Regions from separate parts of the Enterobacter cloacae complex sp. HYC042_NIDB genome, predicted to be linked through region 3. Evidence: predicted binding sites of a transcription regulator. Region 3 holds the regulator's gene; each other region holds the start of a gene.
The links. Region 3 encodes Fur, which represses iron uptake genes when iron is present. Its sites were predicted from a motif close to ATAATAATGAGAACNACTATCAA; they were not measured.
Positions count from the first base shown of each region.

Region 1: the regulator Fur is predicted to act here: its motif matches at 4,534-4,556, upstream of exbB (tol-pal system-associated acyl-CoA thioesterase).
Region 2: the regulator Fur is predicted to act here: its motif matches at 5,389-5,411, upstream of feoA (ferrous iron transporter A).

Region 1 covers NZ_CP109650.1:4,171,042-4,181,127, reverse strand. Annotated here, with positions in the region: gene yqhD (alcohol dehydrogenase) at 72-1,235, opposite strand; gene OKF39_RS19965 (AraC family transcriptional regulator) at 1,431-2,330, shown strand; gene yghB (DedA family general envelope maintenance protein YghB) at 2,376-3,035, opposite strand; gene metC (cystathionine beta-lyase) at 3,179-4,366, opposite strand; gene exbB (tol-pal system-associated acyl-CoA thioesterase) at 4,618-5,349, shown strand; gene exbD (TonB system transport protein ExbD) at 5,354-5,779, shown strand; gene OKF39_RS19940 (cytoplasmic protein) at 5,822-6,271, opposite strand; gene OKF39_RS19935 (hypothetical protein) at 6,273-6,677, opposite strand; gene OKF39_RS19930 (ESA_00282 family adhesion-associated protein) at 6,781-7,284, shown strand; gene OKF39_RS19925 (TIGR00645 family protein) at 7,366-7,854, shown strand; gene OKF39_RS19920 (aldo/keto reductase) at 7,931-8,971, opposite strand; gene OKF39_RS19915 (methyl-accepting chemotaxis protein) at 9,191-10,086, shown strand, end outside.
Region 2 covers NZ_CP109650.1:4,538,762-4,548,847, reverse strand. Annotated here, with positions in the region: gene nfuA (Fe-S biogenesis protein NfuA) at 1-553, opposite strand, end outside; gene gntX (DNA utilization protein GntX) at 615-1,298, opposite strand; gene bioH (pimeloyl-ACP methyl ester esterase BioH) at 1,335-2,108, shown strand; gene OKF39_RS21830 (YdgH/BhsA/McbA-like domain containing protein) at 2,220-2,489, shown strand; gene feoC ([Fe-S]-dependent transcriptional repressor FeoC) at 2,523-2,759, opposite strand; gene feoB (Fe(2+) transporter permease subunit FeoB) at 2,772-5,090, opposite strand; gene feoA (ferrous iron transporter A) at 5,121-5,348, opposite strand; gene OKF39_RS21810 (Tex family protein) at 5,650-7,980, opposite strand; gene greB (transcription elongation factor GreB) at 8,067-8,540, opposite strand; gene ompR (osmolarity response regulator transcription factor OmpR) at 8,769-9,488, shown strand; gene envZ (two-component system sensor histidine kinase EnvZ) at 9,485-10,086, shown strand, end outside.
Region 3 covers NZ_CP109650.1:1,534,182-1,544,267, reverse strand. Annotated here, with positions in the region: gene speF (ornithine decarboxylase SpeF) at 184-2,382, shown strand; gene potE (putrescine-ornithine antiporter) at 2,379-3,692, shown strand; gene pgm (phosphoglucomutase (alpha-D-glucose-1,6-bisphosphate-dependent)) at 3,783-5,423, opposite strand; gene seqA (replication initiation negative regulator SeqA) at 5,448-5,996, opposite strand; gene ybfF (esterase) at 6,180-6,953, shown strand; gene ybfE (LexA regulated protein) at 7,082-7,369, shown strand; gene fldA (flavodoxin FldA) at 7,525-8,055, shown strand; gene fur (ferric iron uptake transcriptional regulator) at 8,344-8,790, shown strand; gene chiQ (ChiQ/YbfN family lipoprotein) at 8,883-9,209, opposite strand; gene chiP (chitoporin ChiP) at 9,257-10,086, opposite strand, start outside.

The DNA of each region.
Region 1 (10,086 bases), 2.1 Mb from region 3:
ACTCCGGCGATGGGGTGTGCATTAAGTCTGGACGAAATGTCAAAAAACGAAAGTCAGGATGCCAAAATCGCTTAGCGTGCCGCTTCGTAGATCCGACGGCTGACGTCCAGCGTGATGTCACCGTGCTCGCCCAGATGGGTCATGCCGTGCTCTTCAAGTTTCGCCAGCAGGGCAGGGATGGAGCTGCCGTCCAGGCCGTAGCCGGACAGACGCGTTGGCACGCCCAGGCTTTCAAAGAAGTTACGGGTCGCTGCAATGGCGGCATCAATACGCGCATCGTCAGAACCCTCGGTGATGTTCCACACGCGCTCGGCGTACTGCAGCAGCTTGGCACGCTTGGTATCCCGTTTTTCGTTCCACAGCGCAGGCAGCACAACGGCCAGCGTCTGGGCGTGGTCCAGGCCGTGCATCGCCGTCAGCTCGTGGCCCAGCATATGGGTTGCCCAGTCCTGCGGCACGCCAGCGCCGATCAGGCCGTTCAGCGCCTGCGTTGCGGCCCACATGACGTTGGCACGCACGTCGTAGTTTTCCGGCTCTTTCAGCGCTTTCGGGCCGTCTTCAATCAGCGTCAGCAGAATGCCTTCCGCGAAGCGATCCTGAATTTTGGCATTAACAGGGTAGGTCACGTACTGCTCGACGGTGTGTACAAAGGCATCGACCACGCCGTTCGCCACCTGACGCGCGGGCAGGGTGTAGGTGTAAACCGGATCCAGAATGGCGAAGACAGGCTGAACGTGTTCGTTCATAAAGGCCTGCTTGTCGCCGGTGGTTTTGCGGGAGATCACCGCGCCCTTGTTGGATTCAGAACCCGTCGCTGGCAGGGTCAATACGGATCCCATCGGGATCGCGCTTTTGATGTCGCTGCCGCGGGTTTCCAGGATGTGCCACGGATCGATGCCATCAGCGTAGTGCGCTGCTGCCGCGATGAATTTAGTGCCGTCCAGCACGGAGCCGCCGCCGACCGCCAGCAGGAAGGTGATGTTTTCTTCGCGGGCGATTTTCACCGCGTTCATCAGCGTTTCGTAAGACGGGTTTGGCTCAATGCCGCCGAACTCACGCACGTCCAGTCCGTCCAGAGCGCTGTAAACTTGATCCAGCACGCCGGTTTTTTTCACGCTGCCGCCACCGTAGGTGATCAGCACGCGGGCGTCAGCAGGGATCTGCGCGCGCAGGTCGGCGATAGCGTCTTTACCAAACAGAATGCGGGTTGGGGTGTGAAGATTAAAATTGTTCATTGCTCGTTCCCTTTAGTGGGTGAAAAACCGTGGTGGCGCTGATGGCTACCTGATGCTGCTCATTGTGGCCGTCCGGGGCCAGGCTCTCAATGCACATTCCTGCCGATGTCTTGCCCATTTCTACAGAGCGCTGGAGAAACTTCGTAAAAATGCGCAGACTGTGAGGGTCGGAAACCGTACCCGGAGTAACGTAAAATGAACCGTGAAGCGATCTGCCTTCAGCTTACCTCGCAGATTAAAAGGCTGATAGATAAAGAAAATAATGTTGGCGACCTGCTGCAGGACATTCGCCTGCTCTACGGCACGCAGCCCGGGACGCGCACGCCGGTGATGTACCAGCCGGGCATCGTTTTTCTCTTTTCAGGTCATAAGATTGGCTATATCAACGAGCGGGTGTTCCGCTACGACACCAATGAATATCTGCTCCTGACGGTACCTTTACCCTTCGAATGTGAAACCTTCGCGACGGAGGCGGTCCCGCTGGCGGGTATTCGCGTCAACGTCGATATTCTTCAGCTGCAGGAGCTGCTGATGGAGATTGGCGAAGACGAGCTTTTCCAGCCGTCGATGGCCTCCAGCGGGATTAACTCGGCGACGCTGTCGGAAGAGATCCTCTGCGCCATTGAGCGCCTGCTGGACGTCATGGAAAGGCCGCTGGACGCGCGTATTCTCGGCAAGCAGATTATCCGCGAAATTCTTTATCACGTGCTGCTGGGGCCGGGCGGCGGGGCGTTACTCGCGCTGGTGAGCCGACAGACCCACTTCAGCCTGATCAGCCGCGTGCTCAAGCGTATTGAAAGCCAGTACACGGAGAACCTCAGCGTTGACCAGCTGGCGGCGGAAGCGAACATGAGCGTTTCGGCCTTTCACCACAACTTTAAGTCGGTGACCAGCACCTCGCCGCTGCAGTACCTCAAAACCTACCGTTTGCATAAGGCACGGATGTTGATGATCCACGACGGCATGAAGGCCAGCGCGGCGGCCATGCGCGTCGGCTATGAAAGTGCGTCGCAGTTCAGTCGGGAGTTTAAGCGCTATTTCGGCGTCACGCCGGGAGAAGATGCGTCACGTATAAGAACGATGCAGGGCGCCTGAGGGGAAACGTAGGCCGGGTAAGCGGTAGCGCCACCCGGCTTTTGTTTATGCACTGCAATACTTTTTCTTAATCACCACCGCAATGGTACCCACCAGCCCAGCAACCAGCAGGAATATCGGCAGGATCATCAGGAAGGTCATCACCTGATCTTCATGGTGCTTCACAAAGGGGATCATGTTCAGCGCATAGCCGAGGGTGGTTACCACGCCAACCCACAGCAGGGCGCTCAGCCAGTTGAAGAACTGGAAGCGGCGGTTAGACAGCCCGGAAATACCCGCCATGGTGGGCAGAAGGGTGCGCACAAACGCCAGGAAACGCCCGGCGAGCAGCGCCAGCAGGCCGTGGCGGTCAAACATGCAGGTCGCACGCTGGTGGTATTTATGCGGTAACTGCGCCAGCCAGCCCTTCACCACGCGCGTGTTCCCCAGCCAGCGGCCCTGCAGATAGCTCAGCCAGCAGCCCAGGCTCGCGGCGGAGGTAAGGATAACCATCGTTGGCGTAAAGTCCATGACGCCTTTGCCGATCAGCGCCCCGGCAAGCAAAAGCAAACTGTCACCGGGTAAAAACGAGGCTGGCAGTAATCCATTTTCCAGAAACAGCGTCGCGAACATCACGAAATAGACGACGCCTACAACGTGGGGATCCGCCAGGGCGGCAAAATCATGTTGCCAGAGCGCCGCGATAATATCTTGAATAACAGCCATGGACTTTCCTGTGGAACAGCAGAGATAACGCTATTGTACTCCCAATTTCACCTGTCGGGATTGATCGCAGGCGCAACTCATGCAGACTTTTCTGCATGCAGTGTTCACAAAAGCGTCCGGGGAGTACATTTTCAGCCCGCACTCTACACGATACGTTCAAAGCCTGCAGATAAATCCGCAATTAAATCGTCCACATTTTCTAAACCGATATGCAATCTAATGAGGGTGCCGCTGAAGTCCACTTCTCCGCCGGGGCGCAGGGCCCCGATCTGCTCCGGCTGATTCGGCAGGATCAGAGATTCAAAACCGCCCCAGGAGTAGGCCATGCTGAAGAGGGTAAAATTATCCAGATAGCTTGCCAGTTCGTCATTACTCAGCCGTTTTTTAAGCACAAACGAGAACAGCCCGCTGCTGCCCGTAAAGTCACGTTGCCAGAACTCATGGCCTTTACTACCCGGAAGCGCCGGATGGTTCACGCGCTCAACCTGCGGATGCTGCGCCAGCCATTCAGCGATTTTCAGGCTACTTTCATGATGCTGACGCAGACGCACGCCGAGCGTACGAATGCCCCGGCTGGTCATGTATGCCGTGTCTGCATCCACCATCTGGCCCATCAGGTAGGCATTTTCCCGCAGCTGGTCCCAGCAGCGCGCGTTGGAAACCGCGGTGCCAATCATCCCGTCAGAGTGTCCAATCAGGTATTTCGTTGCCGCCTGAATCGAGATATCAATATCGAATTCCAGCGCCTTAAACAGCACACCTGCCGCCCAGGTGTTGTCGATCATGATAATCGCCTCTGGCGCTTTGCAGCGCACGGCCTTCACGATAGCCGGAACGTCGTGCACTTCCATGGTGATGGAGCCGGGAGATTCCAGGAACACAATGCGCGTGTTTGGCTGGATAAGTTCAGCAATGCCTTCACCAATCAGCGGGTCAAACCAGCTGGTGGTCACGCCGAGCTTGCTGAGAATTTTGGTGCAGAAATCCTGGCTGGGTTCATAGGCGGTGTTGGTCATCAGGATATGGTCGCCCTGTTCCACAAACGCCAGAATGGTGTTGGCGACCGCCGCCGCACCGCACGGGAACAACGCGCAGCCTGCGCCCCCCTCCAGCTCGCACATCGCTTCCTGCAGCGAAAAATGGGTTAGCGTGCCGCGGCGACCGTAGAACAGCCCACCTTTTGCGCGGTTACGCGTGGCGATTTTTTTCTCCTCAACGGTATCAAACACCAGCGAGGAGGCGCGTTGAATCACGCTGTTGACCGATCCCTGAGTGTATTTCTTGCTGCGTCCCGCCTGCACCAGCGTGGTATCAAGATGCTTCTTGGTCATGTTCGCTAACCCTGTTTTTATACGTCTGGACGTCCAGACTACCACGATTGTAAAAAACTGCACCCGCATGCTTATCGAATAAGCAGAAAATATTAGCAAAAAAGCGCATAAGAAATTTTTACTGCGTAAGCGCAAGGAAACTGAGCGAAAATTACGGCACCATGTAAATACTAATGAGAACGACTATCAATTCGACGGCTTTTTGATATTATTACGTTCAGATTTTGTGATTTGCGTCCTGGAGATACAGAGTGGGTAATAATTTGATGCAGACGGATCTCTCCGTTTGGGGCATGTATCATCATGCTGACATCGTGGTTAAGATTGTGATGATCGGCCTGATTCTGGCGTCCGTTGTCACCTGGGCTATCTTCTTCAGCAAAAGCGCCGAGCTGCTTTCGCAGAAGCGTCGCCTCAAGCGGGAACAGCAGCAGCTGGCAGAAGCCCGCTCTCTGGATCAGGCTTCTGAGATGACCTCATCCTTCCACCCGAAAAGCCTGACCACCCTGTTAGTGAATGAAGCTCAGAACGAGCTGGAACTCTCCGCCGGCAGTGAAGATAACGAAGGCATTAAAGAGCGTACCGGTTTCCGTCTGGAGCGTCGCGTTGCGGCCGTTGGCCGACACATGGGACGCGGCAATGGGTATCTGGCGACCATCGGCGCGATTTCACCGTTCATCGGTCTTTTCGGTACGGTCTGGGGCATCATGAACAGCTTTATCGGCATTGCCCAGACCCAAACCACCAACCTGGCGGTAGTTGCCCCGGGTATCGCGGAAGCGCTGCTGGCGACGGCAATCGGTCTGGTCGCGGCAATTCCGGCGGTGGTTATCTACAACATTTTCGCGCGTATGATCGGCAACTACAAAGCCACGCTCGGTGACGTTGCCGCTCAGGTTCTGCTGCTGCAAAGCCGCGATCTCGACCTGAATGCCAGCGCCGTGAAGCCGGTGCATGCGGCGTCTAAACTGCGCGTAGGTTGATTGTATGGCAATGCGTCTAAACGAAAATCTGGACGATAACGGCGAAATGCACGAAATCAACGTGACGCCGTTTATCGACGTCATGCTGGTGCTGCTGATTATCTTCATGGTGGCAGCACCCCTGGCGACGGTCGACGTGAAGGTGAATCTGCCTGCCTCCTCCAGCCAGCCGCAGCCGCGTCCGGAAAAGCCAATTTATTTGTCGGTGAAAGCGGATAAATCCATGTTCCTGGGGAACGACCCTGTGACGGATGCCTCCGTTATTCCGGCGCTGGACCAGCTGACCGGCGGCAAGAAGGACACCACCGTCTTCTTCCGGGCGGACAAAACCGTCGACTACGAAACCATGATGAAGGTAATGGACACGCTGCATCAGGCGGGTTATCTGAAGATTGGGCTGGTCGGGGAAGAGAAAGCGGCCTCGAAGTGATAAAGAAGCTGGCGAAAGCCGGCTTTTTTTATGCCTGTTGGTTTATGCGTTTTTGTTGTCCGTCGGTGTGGTAGAGGGGGTAGTCAGCGCGTCCTCATCGAGCGCAACGCAGGTGACGTTTGACGTACGGTACTCACCGGCTGACAGTTTGCGCGTCAGGCGCAGGGTGGCGACTTCTCTGGCAAGCAGATACTGATAGTTGGCCTCAAGACGTCCCAGCAGTTTCTCTTTCAGTTCTGGAAGCTGTTCGATGATGGCGTTCATCACGGCGCCGTAAATTTCTTCTTTAACCTGTAACGGATAAATCTCGCGGCGATTCTGCCATTTCAGACGCACCAGCGTTGCCGGGATCGATACCAGGTCTTGTGTAATACGCGTCATCTCGGCATTTTTTGCATTTCTTAGCGCCTCGATATTTTGCTTTAAGATAAATTCATCACTTTTTTTATCATCTAAAGTCAAATAAACGTTATTGTCTTTAACTTCTTTCACGTTAATCTTCCCCCAGGGTATAAAAAACAGGGTTGTTTTTTTCTCGCGTAATTAGATTAAGCCAAATTTCATTGCCGGCCTCATTTATTTCTTTCGTTTTTTCAGCCATTATTTGACTTAGTTTCTGGGCATCTATTTCGCCTTCTGCCTGTAGGTCATTCAGCAGGTGGACGAAGGCTTCAATTTTTATAGCGCGAAATAAGCGGTCTTTTATATGGCGATCGTGCTCTTCCAGCAGCATATTACGGGATTTGCCAGTGTGAGAAACGCCAATTAATATATCAGGCTCGAAATCAGAGAGCTTTCTTTTCCCCTGAGTGAAACTGGCCTTTTTTTCTTCTTCCGTCGGTTGCTGTTCCACAGGCGTAATGTGGTACTTAGCCGGGACGAGATAGTCGGGCAGCATTTTTAATTTCCTTTAATTTCAACAGGGTGGGGTTGGTAAAGGCGTGAGATTCGTTGACAATATCATGAGGCAATTTTAAAATCAAAAAAAATGGAGCCAAGCCATGAACAGCATCTTTTTTACGGTCATCACATTACTATTACTGACCGCTGGTGTGCTTTTATTGATGCAGGAGTTCAATAAAACGAAAGTGTCGAAAGACACCAGTGAACCGCCACAACCTGAACTGATGACAAAAGAGGAAGGAGAAGATCATTTCTCTGTTTTGATGAACTCCGTTACGCCTGTCTGGTACTGGCGGGTGAATCATGAATATATCGACTTCTTACACGCGACAATTAAGCGCATGAAAATGTCGGAAATTAATGACACGCCCGGTCTGTTTGAGGCGCAGCGTCGCTGTAGCGATCTGAATTCAGCGGTTTATAAATATTACGACAACATCAAAAAGCGCTGTCTTAACGGTGAGAAGGTCTCGTATTCCGACCTGGACGTATTAAACCTTCGCCAGTGTTTTCGCGAGTTTAGCCTGGAAGCCTACCCGGAGCTGGTGGTGCTGGTCTGGCCGGAGTATGCGCGTCCTGAGGTTAACCCGGACGACGTCTGAGTGGCGTACTGGTTAGTTCTTGCAAACAGTCAGCGCCGTTGAGATATACTGAGCGCTGGTTTCGTTTGCAGACAGGATTTTATGGAACGCTTCTTTGAAAACGCAATGTATGCCTCTCGCTGGCTGCTCGCCCCCGTCTATTTCGGTCTTTCCCTGGCGCTGGTCGCCCTGACGATCAAGTTCTTCCAGGAGATTTTCCACGTATTGCCTAACATTTTCTCCGTGGCGGAAGCCGATTTAATTCTGGTTCTGCTGTCGCTGGTGGATATGACGCTGGTGGGCGGCTTACTGGTGATGGTGATGTTCTCCGGTTATGAGAACTTCGTCTCTCAGCTTGATATCGCCGAGCATAAAGAAAAGCTCAGCTGGCTGGGGAAAATGGACGCCTCGTCGCTGAAGAATAAAGTTGCGGCATCTATAGTGGCAATCTCCTCTATCCACCTGTTACGCGTGTTTATGGACGCGAAAAACGTCCCGGATAATAAGCTGATGTGGTATGTGATTATCCACCTGACGTTTGTGCTGTCGGCGTTTGTGATGGGGTATCTGGATAAGATCAGTAAGAAATAAGGTACACATTTCTCCCCTCACCCTAACCCTTCCCCCGGGAGAGGCTTAGGGTGAGGGGAGAAAGCAACGAACCACACTATTTATCCGACGACGCCTGCCACAAATTCAGTTCCCCGTCCGCCACGTGCTGGTCAATCCGCGTCAGTTCATCTTCCGTAAAGCGCAGATTACCCAGCGCCTGAACGTTCTCCTCCAGCTGTTCCGGGCGGCTCGCGCCAATCAGTACTGACGTCACGCGAGCATCTTTCAGCAGCCAGCTCAGCGCCATCTGCGCCATTGTCTGCCCGCGCGCCTGCGCCATCTCATTAAGCAGACGAAGACTGTTCAGGTTAGCTTCCGTCAGCATTTTCTGCGTCAGGCCGCGCACTTTGTTCCCCTCGCGCTGCATACGAGAACCTTCCGGAATACCGTTCAGGTATTTTCCGGTCAGCAGACCCTGCGCCAGCGGGGTAAAGGCAATACACCCCGTGCCGTTTGCTTCCAGCGTATCCAGCAAGCCGGTTTTATCGACCCAGCGGTTAAGCAGGTTATAGGGCGGCTGGTGGATCAGCAGCGGGATCTTCCACTCGTGCAGCAGCGCGGCCATTTTTTGTGTGCGCTCGGTAGAGTAGGAGGAAATCCCCACGTACAGCGCTTTCCCACTCTGAACAGCATGAGCCAGCGCGGAGGCCGTCTCTTCCATTGGCGTATTTTCATCCACGCGGTGGGAATAGAAAATATCCACGTATTCGACGCCCATACGTTTCAGGCTCTGGTCGAGACTGGCGAGCAGATACTTGCGTGAGCCGCCTGAACCGTACGGGCCTGGCCACATGTCGTAACCGGCTTTAGTGGAGATAATCAGCTCGTCGCGATACCGGGCAAAGTCCTCACGCAGCAGGCGGCCAAAGTTCTCTTCCGCGCTTCCCGCAGGCGGGCCGTAGTTGTTGGCAAGATCGAAATGGGTAATCCCGAGGTCGAAGGCTTTACGCAGCAGCGCGCGCTGGGAATCAAGGGGCTGAACGTGGCCGAAGCTATGCCACAGGCCCAGCGACAGCGCGGGCAGGCGCAGGCCGCTCTTGCCACAGTAGCGGTACTGCATATTCTCGTAGCGGGTAGCGTCAGGGTACCAGGACATGATGTCTCCTTTTCTTATAGATGATTTTTTGAAACGTCGTTTTCATTCTGAACTTATCACATCATGTCGTGCGAAGATAAGGGTTAACGGTGGCTGTGCGACCTGTGAAGCCACGCTAACTAAAAATAATCACAAAAGGTTATAATTTCCCTGCACCCTGCCGATAACGAGAGTAGCACTCGCCTCTGGGCGAATTCACCCTCACGGCAAGGAAGACTTATGAATATGCTCCGTAATTTCACGATCCGTTTCGTCATGCTGACGATCCTCGGGATTTTTTGTTTAATGTGGGCGGGCGTCGGGCTGTACAGCACCTGGTCCCTGTCACGGGTATCAGACGGCAATGAAGTCGATCGCCAGCTGGTCAAACAGATGATGGTGCTCAGCCAGGGCAACGATCAGTATTTCCGCTTTGTGACCCGTCTGAGCCGCGCCATGGAGGTCAAAGCCGCTGGCGGCACGCCGGATTTGTCCTCTGCCCAACAGGCGCTGGATAACATGGGTAAGAAACTGGCCGAAATGAAGGCGATCTCGCCTGGCCCAATGGATGAGCAGGTCTCTGCACAGGTGATCGGTGCCTGGCAGGCGCTGCTTGAACAGGGCGTGACGCCGCAAATGGAGCAGGCGAAGCAGGCGACCCTGGACGGCTACCGCCAGCAGGCCAACAACGTTACGCCGCCGCTGAGCCGTGCGTTCGGTGCCGCTGCCGAGAAGTTCAATAATGCCGCCGCGAAGACGCTCGACAGCACCCGCATGGTGGTCGACGGCCTGACCAGCATGACCCGCACGGTTATTATCGTCGCCACCATTATCGGCCTGCTGATCCTGCTCTTTACCGACCGCTACCTGGTGGCGATGCTGGTCAAACCGCTAGAGCGCATTCGCCAGCAGTTTCGCCAGATTGCCCAGGGCGATCTCAGCCAGCCCATTGCGCCTTTCGGCCGCAACTGCGTGGGACAGCTGGTGCCGCTGCTGAGCGCCATGCAGGACAGCCTGCGTGAAGCGGTCAGCACCATTCGCTCCGGCAGTGAGAATATCTGGCGCGGCGCGACGGAGATCTCCAGCGGCAACAACGATCTCTCTTCCCGTACCGAAGAGCAGGCTGCCGCGCTGGA
Region 2 (10,086 bases), 1.7 Mb from region 3:
GCTGGTGCTCTGTCAGGTCGCGCACGCCTTTCAGTTCCGGGAATTCGTTCAGCAGCTGCTTCTCGATCCCTTCTTTCAGGGTCACGTCGACCATGGAGCAACCGTTACAGCCGCCGCCAAACTGCAGGATCGCCAGGCCGTCTTCCGTGATTTCCATCAGGGAAACGCGACCGCCGTGGCCGGCCAGTTGTGGGTTGATCTGGGACTGCAGCAGATACTCAACGCGTTCCATCAGCGGCGCATCGTCAGAGACTTTACGCATTTTGGCGTTTGGCGCTTTCAGGGTCAGCTGAGAACCCAGCTGGTCGGTGACAAAGTCGATTTCCGCATCTTCAAGATACGGCGCGCTCAGTTCATCGACGTAAGCGGTGAGCTGTTCAAATTTAAGGGCAGTGTCAGTTGCTTCCACAGCGTCCGGAGGACAATAAGAGACACCACATTCTGCATTCGGAGTGCCTGGATTGATCACAAACACGCGGATCTGCGTCCCTTCTTCCTGATTTGCCAGCAGTTTGGCAAAGTGCGCTTGTGCAGAATCGGAAATACGGATCATAGCTTTGGCCTAATAGTTGACTAAATTACCTGGGTATAATCATACGCCCATTGAAGAAGGGCTACAAGGTACGGCACAGACACCATACCTGAACCGACGCGGCGCCGCTTTGCAAAAGCAGTCGGGAAAGTTCAGCAACGGTACTGCCTGTGGTGACGACGTCATCCACGATGGCGATATGGAGGCCGTGGACTGGCAATTCAAGGCGAAAGGCGTTTTTCAGGTTCCTTTTGCGAAGCCGGGCGTTGAGCTGATGCTGGATGGCGGTGGCATGAACGCGGGTAAGCGCGCTGGCATCGTAGCGACAACCCAGCCACCGGGCGAGCGGGCGGCAGAGCAGGTCGCTTTGATTATAGCCGCGCCGCCAGTGTCGGCGTCGGTATAAGGGGACATTCACCACCATGTCGATTTTCGGCAAAGCGCGGGTTCGTCGCGCCTGTAAAACGGCCAGCAAAAGCAGGCGGGCAAGGGGCTGCGCCAGCGAACTCTGGCCGGAAAACTTCAGGGCGTGAATAAGCCCGCTCAGCGGCGGAACATAATCATCCACGGCCACCAGCGCGCTCCACGGCGGGGATTTTTTCAGGCAGCGGCCGCAGGGCAAATCGCGGTTCGCCGCCGGTAAACCACATTGCGGGCAGGTTGTGATACGCCTTTCCAGCGAACGCGTGCAGACGGAACAGACGCCCCACGCGCTGAGGGCAAGCGGCATTTTGCATAGCCAGCACAAGCCAGGCACTGTTAGCATGTGCAACCTCCATGTGAAAAAAGAGAACAGTAACTGATGAAGACGCTGTGGTGGCAGACCGTAGGGACAGGAAATTGCCATCTTGTGCTGCTGCACGGATGGGGCCTGAATGCGGAAGTGTGGCATTGCATAAGCGAGGAACTTGCCTCGCAATTTACGTTACATCTGGTTGATCTGCCGGGCTATGGTCGCAGCCGTGGCTTTGGCGCGATGTCGCTTGATGAAATGGCGCAGCACGTTGTAGACGCCGCGCCGCAAAATGCCATCTGGCTGGGCTGGAGTCTGGGCGGGCTTGTGGCAAGCCAGATTGCGCTCTCCTGGCCCGAGCGCGTTAGGGCGCTGGTCACCGTGGCCTCGTCGCCATGCTTTAGCGCGCAAGAGGCGTGGCCCGGCATCAAACCTGATGTTCTGGCGGGCTTCCAGCAGCAGCTGAGCGACGATTTCCAGCGGACCGTCGAGCGATTCCTCGCCTTGCAGACGATGGGCACCGAAACCGCGCGTCAGGATGCCAGAGCGTTAAAGCAGGTGGTGCTCTCCCTGCCGATGCCGGACGTTGAGGTGCTTAACGGCGGTCTGGAGATCCTGAAAACGGCCGATCTGCGCGAGCCGCTGGCCGGGCTGAGCATGCCGCACCTGCGCATCTATGGCTATCTCGACGGGCTGGTGCCGCGCAAAGTGGTCCCACTTCTGGATTCCCTCTGGCCGGACAGCGAATCACAGGTCATAGCAAAAGCCGCGCATGCGCCGTTTATCTCTCATCCGACGGAGTTTTGTTCAGCGTTGGTTGCGTTAAGTCAACGTTTAGACTGATTATTTTCTATCCAGCCTGGAAAAAGTTACACACCGCAACCATACTCCAGATGTCGTTGCGGTTGTTCTGCCTACGATGATCAAAACAACAATCCTATGGAGAGTCAGGCTATGAAACTTGTTACAGGTATTGTCACTTCTCTGGTTATTGGGTCACTGTCATTTGGCGTTTTTGCGGCAAAAGAGCTGGAAAAAGATAAAGTTGCCGGGATGAATTTGACGAAAATTGGTGAGATTTCTACGTCTGACACCACCGCGCCGATGGATGCAAGAAAAGAGCTGTCGAAGAAAGCGGATGAGCTGGGCGGGACATACTTCGTCGTCACCAGCGCAGAAAAACAGACCAAAAACGTACGCGCTACTGCGGACGTCTATAAGTAATACGATAAAACCGGGCAGCAATGCCCGGCTTTATTAGCGCAGTGCCCACCACTCCCTGAGACAGGCCTTTCCTTCCGGACAGCTTTTACAACTGCCGGAGAGGCAACCCTCCGCTTCGTCCTGAATCCGCACGGCTTTACCCATGGCTTCCAGGCGCTCCAGCATGGCATCGATCATCGGCTGCGGCGTATGCAGGCTAAGGCTGAGCTGTTTTGCCTCCATGCGTCCCTGCAATGCCAGTAAGTCACGAACCTGGATCAACGATGCCATCTGTTTTTCCCCTTAGTGACAGTCGCCAGCCGGGCTGTTGCAGCAGGTGCCCGGGGTTTTACGCGTCGCCAGCAGGTTGATATCAACGCGGCTTCGCGCCCGGCGCAGCAGGCCAATCACAATCACGTTAAACAGGATGACCGCCAGGATGCTGACCAGGCTGTAGCGCGGATGCTGGCTGAAGTTAACGGTCTGGTAAAACAGCGTCGCCAGCGAGTAGGCGATATTCAGCCCCCACAGAATGGAGAAGCCCATCCAGCCGCGGCTGGACTCACGGGCAATCGCCCCCATCACCGAGATGCACGGAATATAGAGCAGAACGAAGATCAGGTAGCTGTAGGCTGCGGACGCGCTGCCAAACTTCTCGCCCATCACGCCCATGGCACCGGTCGCCATTTCGCCGTCGCCTTTGCTGGCCTCAATCGGGTTAGCCAGCACGCTCAGGCTGAAGGTGTCTTTCAGGCTCTGCCAGGTCTCCTCTACGGCACCCAGCAGTTCGTCACCGAGGTGAAACTCCGCCGGGTTAAATTCCTGCTCCTGAATGTTCTCTGCGGTGTAGAGCGTGTTCAGGGTCCCGACGACCACCTCTTTCGCCATCGCACCGGTGAACAGGCCCACGGTCGCCTGCCAGTTATCCTCCTGTACGCCAATCGGTTTGAAGACCGGCGTGATGACGCGGCTGACGGAGGCGAGGGCAGAGTCGTTGATGTTATCTGCCGCCTGACCGGTGAGGGTGAAGCTGTTCAGCGCGCTCAGGAAAATACTGACAATAACAATCATCTTACCGGCGCGCAGCACAAAGCCTTTCAGGCGCTGCCAGGTCTGGATCGCCAGGCTTTTCAGATGCGGGACGTGATAGACCGGAAGCTCCATTACAAACGGTGACGCTTCACCACGCATGATGGTGTGCTTGAGCATTAAGCCGGTCAGGATCGCCATCACGATGCCCAGCACGTACAGCGAGAAGACCGCCAGCGCTCCCTGCTGGCCAAAGAAGGCTGCCGCGAAGACGGCAAAGATTGCCAGACGCGCACCGCAGGACATAAACGGCGCCATCATAATGGTCATCAGTCGTTCACGCGGTGCATCCAGGGTGCGCGCGCCCATAACCGACGGCACGTTACAGCCGAAGCCGACGATCAGCGGGACGAACGATTTGCCCGGCAGCCCCAGCGCCTGCATCAGGCGGTCCATCACGAAGGCGGCGCGCGCCATGTAGCCTGAATCTTCGAGGAACGAGAGGAACAGATACATCATGCCGATCTGCGGTACCAGCGGCAGCACGGTGTTGATACCGCCGCCAATCCCCTGGGCAAGGAAGATGGTCAGCCATTCCGGGAAGTGCAGGGTGTAACCTACCCACTGAATACCGTGTACGAAGACCGCGACAGAACCGGCGTCAAAAATCGGCTGCAGCGCGCCACCGATGTTAATCGCGAGCAGGAACATCACGTACATCACCAGCAGGAAGATGGGCAAACCGAGGAAGCGGTTGAGCACAATCTTATCCACCGCCGCCGTAAAGCGGCTGGGCTCTGCGGTAAGGGCGTTGCTGACCACGTCGCAAATTGACGCAATGGCCTGATAACGCGCATCGGCGATGTGCAGCGCCGGATCGTCCAGCTCGTCGCTGAGACGGGCGAGGGCCACGTCCAGCTTATCCGCCGCATGTCCGGCATAGGCGCGGCTGTAGATATCCCCTTCCAGCATCTGCAGGCCGAGCCACAGGCGCTGTTTTGCAGGCATGCTGCTGTCCATCTCCTGCGCCAGCCGTTCGGCTTCGCGCAGCAGCGGCTGGGCGTAGTGCACCAGCTCAACGTCGCGGTTTCCCGCGTGGCGGTCAATCGCCAGCTTCAGGGCGTCGATACCGCGAGCGCGGGTCGAGACCAGCGGAACCACCGGACAGCCCAGGCGCGCGGAGAGCGCATCGACGTCGATGCGCAGCTTTTGTTTTTCCGCAATGTCGAGCATGTTGAGCGCCACGATGCAGGGGATCCCCAGCTCCAGCAGCTGTAGCGTCAGGTAAAGGTTTCGCTCGAGGTTCGAAGCGTCGACCACGTTGATCAGCAGATCCGCGTCGCCGCCTAGAATGTAGTGGCAGGCAATTTGCTCATCGAGCGAAGTCTGGGATGAAATCGTGGTTAAGGAGTAGGTGCCGGGAAGGTCAACCAGGGTGACCTGATTGTCCGTTGTCGCGAACTGGCCTTCTTTACGTTCAACCGTTACGCCTGCCCAATTTCCCACGCGCTGGCGCGCGCCGGTTAACTGATTAAATAAGGTTGTCTTGCCGGAATTAGGATTGCCAATTAAGCCAATAGTTAATTTTTTCATTGTATTAGACCCACCGAAACCGCTGGCTTGTTAACGGGATAAAGATTCAACTTCAATTAATGCGAGGTCTTTTTTGCGCAGAACCAGATTTACGCGCCGGGTTTCGATATGAACTGGATCGCCCAACGGCGCCACACGCACGACCTGGAATGATGATCCGGGCAGCATGCCAAGTGACAGCAGCTTCTGCCGATAGGCCGGGCTAATTTCGCGGGTAAAACCGGTAATTTTCCATGCACTGTCTGGAGTGAATTGCATAATGCCTGATTCCACGAGAGGTTAAATAATCTACACTGCGATGATAATGAGAATAGTTTTTATCAGCAATAATAAAAATGTGACGGGATGTTGTTAATCGTATTAATTTGCGGTCTGATTGACCTTGCTCAATATTTGCAGAATTACCCGGGAAGGAATAAAAAGCGTATTTGTTAATGGAGTGATAAATAGCGGTTTAAATATGGGTGTGCAATCGGTTTCATATATTTCGAGATGATTTTATTCCCCTCATCCCGGCCCTCTCCCCTTTGGGGAGAGGGTTAGGGTGAGGGGGGTGACCTTAGCGTTTCTTACCCATCGCCGCCGCCAGCGCGTCCATCATCGCGCTGTTGCCCGCAGGCTGCGCGTCACGCCCGCGCGGTTTTGTGGCTTTCGTGGCCGGACGCTGCTGCTCGCGGCCTCCGCCGTTGCCGCCACGGCGCGAGCTGGTGTCGCCCGGCTGCTCATCCAGACGCATGGTCAGGGCGATACGCTTGCGCTGCAGATCCACCTCCAGCACTTTCACCTTCACGATGTCGCCCGCTTTGACCACGGTGTGCGGGTCTTCAACGAACTTGTCGGCAAGGGAAGAGATATGCACCAGACCGTCCTGGTGCACGCCGATATCCACAAACGCGCCGAAGTTGGTGACGTTGGTCACCGCGCCTTCCAGCACCATGCCCGGCAGGAGATCGTTCATGGTCTCGATGCCGTCAGCAAAGGTCGCCGTTTTGAACTCAGGACGCGGATCGCGGCCCGGTTTTTCCAGCTCTTTGATGATATCGGTGACGGTTGGTACACCAAATTTGTCGTCGGTGAAATCAACGGCTTTCAGGTTACGCAGAGCGCTGCTGTCGCCCATGAGATTCTTCAGCGCCTGCTGGGTGGCGGTCAGGATGCGTTCCACCACTGGATACGCTTCCGGGTGAACGGTAGAGGCATCCAACGGGTTATCGCCGTGGTTGATGCGCAGGAAGCCCGCGCACTGCTCAAACGCTTTCGGCCCCAGGCGGCTCACTTTGAGCAGCTGCTGACGGTTCTGGAACTGGCCGTTCTCATCGCGCCAGGCGACGATGTTCTGTGCCATCATGCGGGTTAAGCCCGCCACGCGGGTCAGCAGGGGAACGGAGGCGGTGTTCAGGTCCACGCCGACGGCGTTTACGCAGTCTTCCACGACCGCGTCCAGCTTGCGCGCCAGCTGCGTCTGGCTCACGTCGTGCTGATACTGGCCCACGCCGATGGATTTCGGATCGATCTTCACCAGCTCCGCCAGCGGATCCTGCAGACGACGGGCGATGGAGACCGCGCCGCGCAGGGAAACGTCCAGGTCAGGGAATTCCTGCGCCGCCAGCTCAGAGGCGGAATAGACCGATGCGCCCGCTTCGCTGACGATCACTTTCTGTGCCGTCACTTTCGGGAACTGCTTCTGCACGTCGAGGTAGAAACGCTCGGTTTCGCGTGATGCGGTGCCGTTACCGATGGCAACCAGCTCCACGTTGTACTTCTCGCACAGCGCCGCCACCACGACGGCGGCTTTCGCTGCCTGGCCGGTGTGCGGGTAAATGGTATCGGTGGCGACCAGCTTGCCGGTGCCGTCAACGACCGCCACTTTCACGCCGGTACGCAGGCCCGGATCGAGCCCCATGGTGGCGCGCAGGCCCGCAGGAGCGGCCATCAGCAGGTCATGCAGGTTACGGGCGAAGACGTTGATCGCTTCGTCTTCCGCGCGCTCGCGCACGGTGCCCATCAGCTCGGTTTCCAGGTGCATCAGCACCTTGATGCGCCACGTCCAGCTCACCACGCCTTTGCGCCAGCTGTCCGCCGGGGCGTTGTTCAGGCGCAGGCCGAGATGGTCGATGATAATCTGCTCGCAGTGGCTCTCTTTCGGCGGCTCGTCAAACTGTGGGTCGGCGTTCAGGGAGAGCTGGAGCACGCCTTCGTTGCGGCCGCGGAACATCGCCAGCGCGCGGTGAGACGGGGTGGTCGAAATCGGTTCGTGGTGATCGAAGTAGTCGCGGAACTTCGCGCCTTCTTCCTCTTTGCCCGCGACGACGGTAGAGACGATGTGGGCGTTCTTCCACAGGTAATCACGCACTTTGGCCAGCAGGGCGGCGTCTTCCGCGAAGCGCTCCATCAGGATGTAGCGCGCGCCGTCCAGAGCGGCCTTGGTGTCAGCGACACCTTTGTCGGCGTCGACGAATTTTGCCGCTTCGGTTTCCGGGTCGTGAGATGGCTCATTCCACAGCAGCTCTGCCAGCGGCTCAAGGCCCGCCTCAATCGCAATCTGCCCGCGGGTACGGCGCTTCGGTTTGTACGGCAGATAGAGATCTTCGAGTTCGGTTTTGCTCAGGGTGCCGTTAATGGCGCTTTCCAGCTCGCTGGTCAGCTTGCCCTGTTCGCCGATGGATTTGAGGATCGCCTGACGACGTTCTTCCAGCTCGCGCAGATAGCCCAGGCGGGTCTCCAGGTTACGCAGCTGCGTGTCATCCAGACCGCCTGTGACTTCCTTACGATAACGTGCAATAAACGGCACGGTGTTCCCTTCATCAAGCAGGCGAACGGCAGCTTCTACCTGTTCGGCTCTGGCCTGAAGTTCACCCGCAATAATGCGGCAGAGCGAATCTTTCATCATGGCTTTATCATCTTGTGGGTCAAAAATCAGGGGATAGTTATACGGGCTGACACGGCAAAATGCCAGCCGGGGAGGGCGCTCTCGGACTATTTTACGTAGACGATCTCATTGACGTACCAGCTGGCTTCACCGGCTGGGGTCTGAACGACGGCTAAATCGCCCACTTCCTTTTTCAGCAGCGCGCGGGCCATCGGGGAGTCGATAGAAATGTAATCTTTACGGCCAAAAATTTCATCGTAGCCGACGATGCGAAAACGCAGGGTGTCCCCATCGTCGTTTTCAATCTCCACCCACGCGCCGAAGAACACTTTGCCCTCCTGCTGCGGGGAGTAATCGACAATTTTAAGATTTTCGAGACACTTCGTGAGATAGCGTACCCGGCGGTCAATTTCACGCAGCCGCTTCTTGTTGTACTGATAATCAGCATTTTCGCTGCGATCGCCCAGGCTGGCCGCCCAGGTCACCTTTTTGGTTACTTCAGGACGCTCTTCGCGCCACAGGTAATCCATCTCTTTTTTGAGCTTTTCGTACCCTTCGCGGGTGATCAGGGGCGTTTTCATGGTGCTGCCTTTGCTGCCGGTTCTCTGTTTTGCGCACAATACGTACCACACAGTGTAACAGACAGGATTAATAATGATTTATGTGATGAAATGAACAGATAAGCTGCTGTTAAATATGCTTTGTAACAATTTCGACTAGAATTTATACCAGAATTAACTGGTCGAATACGTGCACTTTTTTAGAATACGCTGTTACAAAGACTATCCGAACCTTTGGGAGTACACACAATGCAAGAAAACTACAAAATTCTGGTCGTGGATGACGACATGCGCCTGCGCGCGCTGCTTGAGCGTTATCTGACCGAGCAGGGCTTCCAGGTTCGTAGCGTCGCGAACGCTGAGCAGATGGACCGTCTGCTGACCCGCGAATCTTTCCATCTGATGGTTCTCGACCTGATGCTGCCGGGTGAAGACGGGCTTTCTATCTGCCGCCGTCTGCGCAGCCAGAGCAACCCGATGCCGATCATCATGGTGACGGCGAAGGGCGAAGAAGTTGACCGTATCGTGGGCCTCGAAATCGGCGCCGACGACTACATTCCAAAACCGTTTAACCCGCGCGAGCTGCTGGCGCGTATTCGTGCCGTGCTGCGCCGTCAGGCGAATGAACTGCCGGGCGCGCCGTCCCAGGAAGAAGCCGTCATTGCCTTCGGCAAGTTCAAGCTGAACCTCGGCACGCGCGAGATGTTCCGTGAAGATGAGCCAATGCCGCTCACCAGCGGCGAGTTTGCCGTACTGAAAGCGCTGGTCAGCCACCCGCGCGAGCCGCTTTCCCGCGACAAGCTGATGAACCTGGCGCGCGGTCGCGAATACTCCGCAATGGAACGCTCCATCGACGTGCAGATCTCCCGCCTGCGCCGCATGGTGGAAGAAGATCCGGCGCATCCTCGTTATATTCAGACCGTATGGGGTCTGGGCTACGTGTTCGTTCCGGACGGCTCTAAAGCATGAGGCGAATGCGCTTCTCGCCGCGAAGCTCGTTTGCCCGCACCCTCTTACTGATCGTCACCCTGCTGTTCGTCAGCCTGGTGACGACCTACCTGGTGGTGTTGAACTTTGCGATTCTGCCGAGCCTCCAGCAGTTTAATAAGGTCCTGGCCTACGAAGTGCGTATGCTGATGACCGATAAGCTGCAGCTGGAGGACGGCACGCAGCTGGTTGTTCCCCCGGCATTTCGCCGTGAAATCTACCGTGAACTGGGCATTTCGCTTTACTCCAATGAAGCGGCGGAAGATGCTGGCCTGCGCTGGGCGCAGCACTATGAATTCCTCAGCCAGCAGATGGCGCAGCAGCTGGGTGGCCCGACGGAAGTGCGCGTTGAGGTCAACAAAAGCTCGCCCGTCGTCTGGCTGAAAACCTGGCTGTCACCCAACATCTGGGTACGCGTTCCGCTGACTGAAATCCATCAGGGCGATTTCTCGCCGCTGTTCCGCTACACCCTTGCCATTATGCTGCTGGCGATAGGCGGCGCGTGGCTGTTTATCCGTATCCAGAACCGACCGCTGGTCGACCTGGAGCACGCTGCGCTGCAGGTCGGTAAAGGCATTAT
Region 3 (10,086 bases):
ACTCGTGCGCTCATTCATCTTGATTCAGACTCATCCGCACCGGGCGGACTGAATTTCAATCATCAAAAAAGCAATTCACTGATTTTAATCAGCGGCTACCCATTGCTTTTTTTCCGGAAAATTATCGATTTCTTTCTTGCAAGAAATCGAGGGACGCTTATTACCTAAAATAAAGAGAGAAAGATGAAAAATTTAAAAATCGCAGCCAGCCGTGCATGTCCGGACTGCTTTACTACCCAGCGTGAAGTGGTGGATGTCCGCGCTTCTGATTATATTGATGTTGCCGCCATTGTTCTGGCGGTCACGGATATTGCCAGCGGTATCCTGGAAGAAATAGAAGCTACCGGTTTTGGCATTCCCGTATTTGTGGCGACGCACAAAGAAGAGATCATCCCGGCAGATTATTTATCGCGCATTCACGGCGTATTTGAGCATTCAGACACCAGCAAAGACTTTTATGGACGCCAGCTGGAAGCGGCCGCGCAGAAGTATGAAACCCAGCTGCGCCCGCCGTTTTTCCGCGCCCTTGTCGACTACGTGAAGCAGGGCAACAGCGCGTTTGACTGCCCGGGGCATCAGGGCGGGCAGTTTTTCCGCCGTCATCCTGCCGGCAATCAGTTTGTCGATTTCTTTGGCGAGACGTTGTTCCGCTCCGATCTGTGCAACGCCGACGTGGCGATGGGGGATCTGCTGATCCACGAAGGCGCGCCGTGCATTGCCCAGCAGCATGCGGCAAAAGTATTTAACGCCGATAAGACCTACTTCGTGCTGAATGGCACCTCGTCGTCCAACAAAGTGGTGTTGAACGCCCTGCTCACTCCGGGCGACCTGGTGCTGTTCGACCGTAACAACCACAAATCTAACCATCACGGTGCCCTCCTCCAGGCTGGCGCAACGCCGGTCTATCTGGAAACCGCGCGCAACCCGTACGGCTTTATCGGCGGCATTGACGCGCACTGCTTTGAGGAGAGCTACCTGCGTGAACAGGTGGCAGAGGTGGCGCCTGGCCGTGCACGCGATGAGCGTCCGTTCCGCCTGGCGGTGATCCAGCTGGGCACCTACGATGGCACCATCTACAACGCCCGTCAGGTGGTGGATAAGATTGGGCACCTGTGCGACTACATCCTGTTTGACTCGGCCTGGGTGGGTTACGAGCAGTTTATTCCGATGATGGCCGACTGCTCGCCGCTGCTGCTGGAGCTGAACGAAAACGATCCGGGGATTCTGGTCACCCAGTCCGTGCATAAACAGCAGGCTGGCTTCTCGCAGACCTCGCAAATTCACAAGAAGGACAGCCACATCAAAGGCCAGAAGCGCTATGTCCCACATAAGCGGCTCAACAATGCCTTTATGATGCACGCCTCCACCAGCCCGTTTTATCCGCTGTTTGCCGCGCTGGACATTAACGCCCGCATGCATGAGGGGCAAAGCGGCCGCAACATGTGGATGGACTGCGTGGTGACGGGCATTGAGGCGCGCAAGCTGATCCTGGAGAACTGCCGATTTATTCGTCCATTTGTGCCCGAGACGGTGGATGGCCGCGCGTGGGAAAGCTGGGACACGGCAGAGATTGCAACCGATCTGCGCTTCTTCCATTTCGTACCGGGTGAACGCTGGCACGCTTTTGAAGGCTACGCTGAGCATCAGTATTTTATCGACCCGTGCAAGCTACTGCTGACCACGCCGGGCATTAACGCCCGCACCGGGGAGTATGACGACTTCGGTGTGCCCGCCACCATTCTCGCCAACTTCCTGCGTGAAAACGGCATCGTGCCGGAAAAATGCGATCTCAACTCGATCCTGTTCCTGCTCACCCCTGCGGAGGACATGGGCAAGCTGCAGCAGCTGGTCGCCCAGCTGGTGCGCTTCGAAAAACTGCTTGAGAGCGATGTGCCGCTGAAAGACGTCCTGCCCTCCCTCTACAAACAGCATCCGGAACGTTACGCGGGTTACACCCTGCGCCAGATCTGCCAGGAGATGCACGACCTGTACGCCCGCCATAACGTGAAGCAGCTGCAAAAAGAGATGTTCCGCAAGTCTCACTTCCCGCGGGTGATGATGAACCCGCAGGACGCGAACTACGCCTACCTGCGCGGAGAAGTGGAGCTGGTCTCCCTGCGCGACGCGGAAGGCCGCATCGCCGCCGAAGGCGCTCTCCCTTACCCACCGGGGGTACTGTGCGTGGTTCCAGGGGAAGTCTGGGGCGGTTCCGTGCTGCGCTACTTTGCCGCGCTGGAAGAAGGCATCAACCTGCTGCCGGGCTTCGCGCCGGAGCTGCAGGGCGTGTACGTCGAGGAGTGTGACGGTCGCAAACAGGTTCGCTGCTACGTCATCAAACAATCCGCTGCTCAGCCATCGCTGCTGAAAGGAGAAAAATTATGAGCAAGTCCAATAAGATGGGCGTGGTGCAGCTGACTATCCTCACCATGGTGAACATGATGGGCTCCGGGATTATCATGCTGCCCACCAAGCTTGCCGAGGTGGGGACCATCTCTATCATCTCCTGGCTGGTGACGGCTGTCGGATCGATGGCGCTGGCGTGGGCGTTTGCCAAGTGCGGGATGTTCAGCCGCAAGTCAGGCGGCATGGGCGGCTATGCCGAGTACGCCTTCGGCAAGTCCGGCAACTTTATGGCGAACTATACCTATGGGGTGTCGCTGCTGATCGCCAACGTGGCGATTGCCATCTCCGCCGTGGGCTACGGTACGGAGCTGTTTGGCGCGACGCTCAGCCCGGTGCAAATTGGGCTGGCGACGATCGGCGTGCTGTGGATCTGTACCGTCGCCAACTTTGGCGGCGCGCGCATCACCGGACAGCTCAGCAGCATCACCGTCTGGGGCGTGATCATCCCGGTGGTCGGTCTGTGCATTATCGGCTGGTTCTGGTTTAGCCCGACGCTGTACGCCAACTCCTGGAACCCGCACCATGTGCCGTTCTTCACCGCCGTGGGCTCGTCTATCGCCATGACGCTCTGGGCTTTCCTGGGCCTGGAATCCGCCTGCGCAAATGCGGAAGTGGTGGAAAATCCGGAGAAGAACGTGCCGATTGCGGTTCTCGGCGGGACGCTGGGCGCGGCGGTGATCTATATCGTTTCAACCAACGTGATAGCGGGGATCGTGCCAAACATGGATCTGGCTAACTCCACGGCACCGTTCGGACTGGCCTTTGCGCAGATGTTCACCCCGGAAGTCGGGAAAGTGATCATGGGGCTGATGGTGATGTCCTGCTGCGGATCGCTGCTTGGCTGGCAGTTCACTATTGCACAGGTTTTTAAATCTTCGGCAGATGAAGGCTATTTCCCGAAAATCTTCTCCCGCGTGACCAAAGCCGATGCGCCGGTGCAGGGGATGCTGGCAATTGTCATCTTCCAGAGCGGATTATCGCTAATGACCATCAGCCCGTCGCTGAACAGCCAGTTCAACGTGCTGGTCAACCTGGCGGTGGTGACGAACATCATCCCGTATATTCTGTCGATGGCGGCGCTGGCGATCATTCAGAAGGTGGCGAAGGTGGATCCGCACAAAGCGCGAGTAGCGAATATCGTGGCGCTGGTTGGGGCGATATACAGCTTCTATGCGCTCTACTCGTCTGGCCAGGAGGCGATGCTGTACGGGGCGATAGTGACCTTTATGGGCTGGACGCTGTACGGTCTGGTGTCGCCGAGATTTGAATTGAAGAACAAACATAGCTAAAAAAAAGCCCGGTGGCGCTAACGCTTACCGGGCCTATGATCGCTGTTGTAGGCCGGGCAAACGCAGTGCCGCCCGGCAGACAAACCGCAGTTATGCGTTTTTCAGCACTTCGCTGACAATCTCTACCGCTTCTTTCTCAATCTGCTGGCGATGCTCAGCGCCGAGGAAGCTTTCGCAATAGATCTTGTACGCATCTTCCGTACCGGACGGACGCGCGGCGAACCAGCCATTTTCGGTCATCACTTTCAGGCCGCCGATAGAAGCACCGTTACCCGGTGCCGCCGTCAGACGCGCGGTGATCGGATCGCCTGCCAGGGTGCTTGCGCTGACCATCTCCGGAGAGAGTTTGGACAGAGCCGCTTTCTGGGCAGAGGTCGCGCCAGCCTGAATACGGTTATAGCTTGGTGCACCAAAGCGTGCAGCCAGCTCGTTGTAGTGTTCCTGCGGGTTTTTACCGGTGACCGCGGTGATTTCCGCCGCCAGCAGGCACATGATGATGCCGTCTTTATCGGTTGACCACGGGGTGCCGTCGAAACGCAGGAAGGACGCGCCTGCGCTCTCTTCGCCGCCGAAGCCAAAGCTGCCGTCGTGCAGACCGTCAACGAACCACTTGAAGCCTACCGGCACTTCCACCAGCTTGCGGCCCAGCGCGTCCACCACGCGGTCGATCATCGCAGAAGAGACCAGCGTTTTACCGACAGCCACCTCTTTGCCCCACTGCGGACGGTGCTGGAACAGGTAGTTGATCGCAACAGCCAGATAGTGGTTCGGGTTCATCAGCCCGGCAGGGGTGACGATGCCGTGACGGTCATAGTCCGGGTCGTTAGCAAACGCCAGGTCGAATTTATCGCGCAGCGCCAGCAGGCCCGCCATCGCGCATTCGGAGGAGCAGTCCATACGGATCGCGCCGTCTTTATCCAGGTGCATAAAGCGGAAGGTCTGATCGACGTGATCGTTCACGATGGTCAGATCCAGCTTGTAGTGCTCGGCGATGCGCTTCCAGTACTCAATACCGGAGCCGCCCAGCGGATCCACGCCCAGCTTCAGGCCAGCTTTCTGAATCGCCGCCATATCGACGATATCCGCCAGCCCTTCCACAAACGGCTGAACCAGATCCTGCTCTTTCACGTGACCGGAGGCCATCGCCTCATCAAGAGAAATACGTTTAACGCCTTTCAGACCGTCGGCCAGCAGCGCGTTTGCACGATCTTCCACCACTTTGGTGACGTTAGTGTCAGCCGGGCCGCCGTTAGGCGGGTTGTATTTGATACCACCGTCTTCCGGCGGGTTGTGGGATGGCGTAATGACGATACCGTCAGCCTGCGCGCCACCTTTTTTGTTGTGCACAAGGATCGCGTTTGATACCGCCGGTGTTGGAGTAAACCCATTGTTCTCCTGAACAATCACGTCCACACCGTTCGCCGCCAGCACTTCCAGCACGGAAATAAACGCCGGTTCAGACAGCGCATGGGTATCTTTGCCCACGTAGCACGGACCGGTAACGCCGTTTTTAGCGCGCTCTTCCGCAATGGCCTGAGCAATGGCCAGAATGTGCGGTTCGTTAAAGCTGTGGCGCGCCGCGCTGCCGCGGTGACCAGATGTACCAAACTTCACTGCGTGTTCTGCGTTGCCCACGACCGGTTTCAGCACGTAATACTGCGCGGTCAGCTGAGCGACGTTAATCAAATCGCTTTGTTGTGCAGGTTGGCCTGCACGGCTGTGATTTGCCATTACCGGGTCCTTATGATGCAAGGGTTAAATTGTACCGCAAACCTTTTCAATCAATTCCGCCGGGAACTGCATGGACTGCATGATGTGTTCAATCATGCTGCACTTGCGGCCCGTATTGGTATTGGTGATCACCCAGTACGGAGTGCCAGGGACATGTTTAGGTTTGGTTTGATTGCCATTTTGCAGCAGCGTCTGCTCGTCGCCCGCGAAATAGACGCGGGTACGGCCGTGCAGCGACTCGGTCGCTTCAGCAAACGCTTTGTTATCCAGGGAGTAAAGTGTAGACAGCACCAGCATAAAACGGTTAACCGCCTTTTTCTGCTCCGCATATTCGTCGGAGAGCAGCAGTTCGCGCATCGCGCGCACTTTATCTTTTACCGGCGTCACGGCAGGTTTTGCTTGTGCAGCAACGCTCGGCTGAGACACGACATCTTTGGTAACTGGTGTGGCAGGCTGTGAAGCGGCGGAAATTTTAAGCATGCGCCGTAAAATGTCGGACGCGCTCTCCCCGATATGCCGCGTCTGGCTGGCAATATACTGATAGAGTTCGTCATCAACTTCGATTGTTTTCATCTTAATCCAGTGCGATATCTTATCTGAATACAAGTCATTGGGATTATAAGGTCAAATCCCAACAGCGGATAGCGTCAAACCAGGTTGGCGGCAAAAGTCAGATTAAACTGGAACCTTGCAGCCGGGCGGCAGAATGGTCAACATGATACCCTAACCTGACATACGTAAAAAAAGAACTTTGCCATGAAATTGAATACCCGAGCGCAAACTGCACAATCGCCGAACAATTATTCCCCCATCGTGCTGGTTCATGGACTTTTTGGCAGCCTGGATAACCTGGGCGTGCTGGCCCGTGATTTGGTTACCGATCACGATATTTTGCAGGTCGATATGCGCAACCACGGGCTTTCCGGCCGCTCAGACGAGATGACCTATGCGGCAATGGCGCAGGATCTGCTGGATACGCTGGACGCGCACAACCTGCAGAAGGTGACCCTCATCGGGCATTCAATGGGCGGTAAAGCGGTTATGGCGCTCACCGCGCTGGCGCCAGAACGAATTTCCGGGCTTGTCGTGATTGACGTTGCGCCTGTGGATTACGACGTTCGCCGTCACGATGAGATTTTCGCGGCGATCAATGCCGTAACCGAAGCTGGCGTTTCCACTCGTCAGCAGGCTGCAGCGGTTATGCGTGAGCATCTTGATGAAGAAGGCGTGGTGCAGTTCCTTTTGAAGTCGTTTGTTGACGGGCAGTGGCGTTTTAACGTGCCGGTGCTGTGGGACCAGTACAACAATATCGTGGGCTGGGAAACCGTTCCCGCCTGGCCGCATCCTGCCCTCTTTATTCGCGGCGGTAACTCTCCTTATATTACCGACGCGTACCGCGACACGCTGCTGGCACAATTCCCGCAGGCGCGCGCCCACGTCATTGCCGGTGCCGGACACTGGGTGCATGCGGAAAAACCGGATGCTGTACTGCGCGCCATTCGCCGCTATCTCGCTGATACTGCAAATTGATTAAAAAGAGAGCGACTGGAAGATGACGGGCTTCCAGTCGTTGGCGTGCCGTTTTTGGTGATGTATGATGGCGCGCTTATCGCCCGGGCTTTAGCAGGGCGGCGTGTTTCCCCCGAAGTCTCATAATCATGGCCAAAGAACAAACGGACCGTACGACACTAGATCTGTTCGCGAATGAGCGTCGACCGGGACGACCGAAAACGAATCCGCTTTCGCGCGATGAACAGCTGCGTATCAATAAACGCAATCAGCTTAAACGCGATAAAAATCGTGGGCTTAAGCGTGTCGAACTGAAGCTCAACGCCGACGCGGTCGATGCGCTTAACGAGCTGGCAGAGGCGCGTAACATCAGCCGCAGCGAGCTTATTGAAGAGATGCTCATCGCCCAACTTGAGACGCTGCGCAGCCAGGCATAAGTCTGAAAAACCCCTTTATCGCCCTTTTCATGTAGCACAGAGTGCAGTCCTGCGCGATAGCGGTTTCCGCAGGGTTGCCAGTTCTGCTATTATTGCCCTTATCCGTGGCCGAATTGCGCCACCATACCATTAAGTTTCAAGAGGTTATTTTACTCATGGCAATCATCGGCATTTTCTTCGGCAGTGATACCGGCAATACCGAAAATATCGCAAAAAACATTCAGAAACAGCTCGGTAAAGACGTTGCTGATGTGCATGACATCGCCAAGAGCAGCAAAGAAGATCTCGAGGGCTATGACATTCTGCTGCTGGGTATTCCAACCTGGTACTATGGTGAAGCCCAGTGCGACTGGGACGATTTCTTCCCGACGCTGGAAGAGGTGGACTTCAACGGCAAGCTGGTTGCCCTGTTCGGTTGTGGCGATCAGGAAGATTACGCCGAGTACTTCTGTGATGCGCTGGGGACGATTCGCGACATCATTGAGCCTAATGGCGCGGTTATTGTGGGCCACTGGCCGACTGCCGGTTACCACTTCGAAGCTTCTAAAGGCCTGGCCGATGACGATCATTTTGTCGGACTTGCCATTGACGAAGACCGTCAGCCAGAACTGACCGCAGAGCGTGTAGAGAAGTGGGTTAAACAGATCCGCGAAGAACTGCATCTGGACGATATTCTCAACGCCTGATTTTTTACGGCGCAACGCGGGTTGCGCCCCTTTTCCAGGTAAAACCGATTAAATTAATTGCTACAAACTTTTAACTTTTTCGTCCAGACCTGTACAATGTCTCCCTGGCAAAATGTGGTTTCCATTGAGCAAGTTTGTAGGTGATACCACGTTTTTATAAGCATACTTTGCCTGAGACTTGCAGTTTTCATTTAGGCATGGCAGTTCTATAATGAGACGCATTATCCCAGGTGCATTTTCTGTCACTTCCCAGAGAAGTGAATCGTTTAGCAACAGGACAGATTCCGCATGACTGACAACAATACCGCATTAAAGAAGGCTGGCCTGAAAGTAACGCTTCCTCGGTTAAAAATCCTGGAAGTGCTTCAGGGTCCAGACAATCACCATGTCAGTGCGGAAGACCTTTATAAACGTCTTATCGACATGGGTGAAGAGATTGGGCTGGCCACCGTATATCGCGTGCTGAACCAGTTTGATGACGCGGGCATTGTTACCCGTCATAATTTCGAAGGCGGTAAATCTGTATTCGAACTGACCCAGCAGCATCACCACGATCACCTGATCTGCCTCGATTGCGGCAAGGTCATTGAATTTAGCGATGATTCCATCGAAGCGCGTCAGCGTGAAATCGCAGCTCGTCATGGCATTCGCCTGACCAACCACAGCCTGTACCTTTACGGTCACTGCGCTGAAGGGGATTGCCGCGAGAATGAACACGCTCACGACACAAAATAAGTTAGCGTTCATACTCTGAGCCAGCCGTAAGGTTGGCTTTTTTTTGCCTGAAAAAAGCCCGGTCAGCAAAGTGCCACCGGGCGTAGAGCAACTTATTTGTTGTTATTGCGTATCTCGTTCCAGATTTTATCGCAACGCTTCGCCACTTCCTGATCGTTACCGGTTTTACGTGCCTGGATGCAGGCCTGATAATCCATCACGCGAACATTCTCCTGCGTCGCGAACACCTCATGCGCTTTCTCTTTCTTTAACACATTTAGCACACTCTGGCAGGCTTCAATTTTCTCAGGCGATCCTTCCGCGGTATTAATACAGGCGCTATACGCCTCCTTCAGACGGGCGTCCTCTTTCGGCGCCTGAGTCTGAACACACGCCACCAGCCCTGATGCCATCAGCGCGACGATTACGATTTTTTTCATCATGTGCAGTCTCCAGACCGGCGGGACTCAGCCCGCCGGTGTGCTCATCAGAAGATGGTGAATGGGGCGATAACCATGAATTTGACGTCACGTTCATCCTGGAAGATGTTGCCGTAACCGCCCGCATAGCTTGGGATATCGGAGTGGTTGTCATACTGCGTGAAGTGCAGCTTGAACATCGTGCCTTTCGCGCGGCCATCCTGCAGGGTGTAGATAGCATCCAGGCTGTAGGAGGACTCTTTCAGGCGATAGTTTGGATCGTAGTACGCATCCGGCGTCGCCATGTCTGCTGGTTTTGCATCCCAGGCGTAAGCGTAAGAAGCGCCCACCGCCCAGCCCGGCAGGTTCCAGTTTTTCAGGTCATACATGGCGCCGAAGAAGACCGCTTTCTCGCCGTCGGCGTTGAAGTCTGAGCGGTTATCCCACCAGATATCCAGACGACCGTTGGATGAGGCATAGGTCGGCGTCATACGCTGCAGGAAGTAGCCCTGCTGCCCTTCCGCCTTCACCCACGTGCCTTCCAGACGCAAATCAACCTGACCGACCTTATAGCCGAAGGTTAACGCCTGCAGCCACGCGGTACCGTTATAAATGTCATTTACGCTGCCATCGCTGACCTTATCGCGCGTACCGTAGAACTGGTAGCTGGTGCTCAGCGGACTACCGGCGATATCAAATTTGTAGCTGGCTTTAGCAAAATACTGATCGATATAGCCTTCCGCCTGACCAAATGCGGCTTCCAGAACCAGATCGTTTTTGAAGTCGTACTTCGCGCCCAGCGAGTGGAGGTAATCGACTTTGGTTTTCTTATCGTTCTGGTAGAACTTGTCCATCTCAATGTGCCACGGCGCTTTGTACTCGTTGGTCCACATATAGG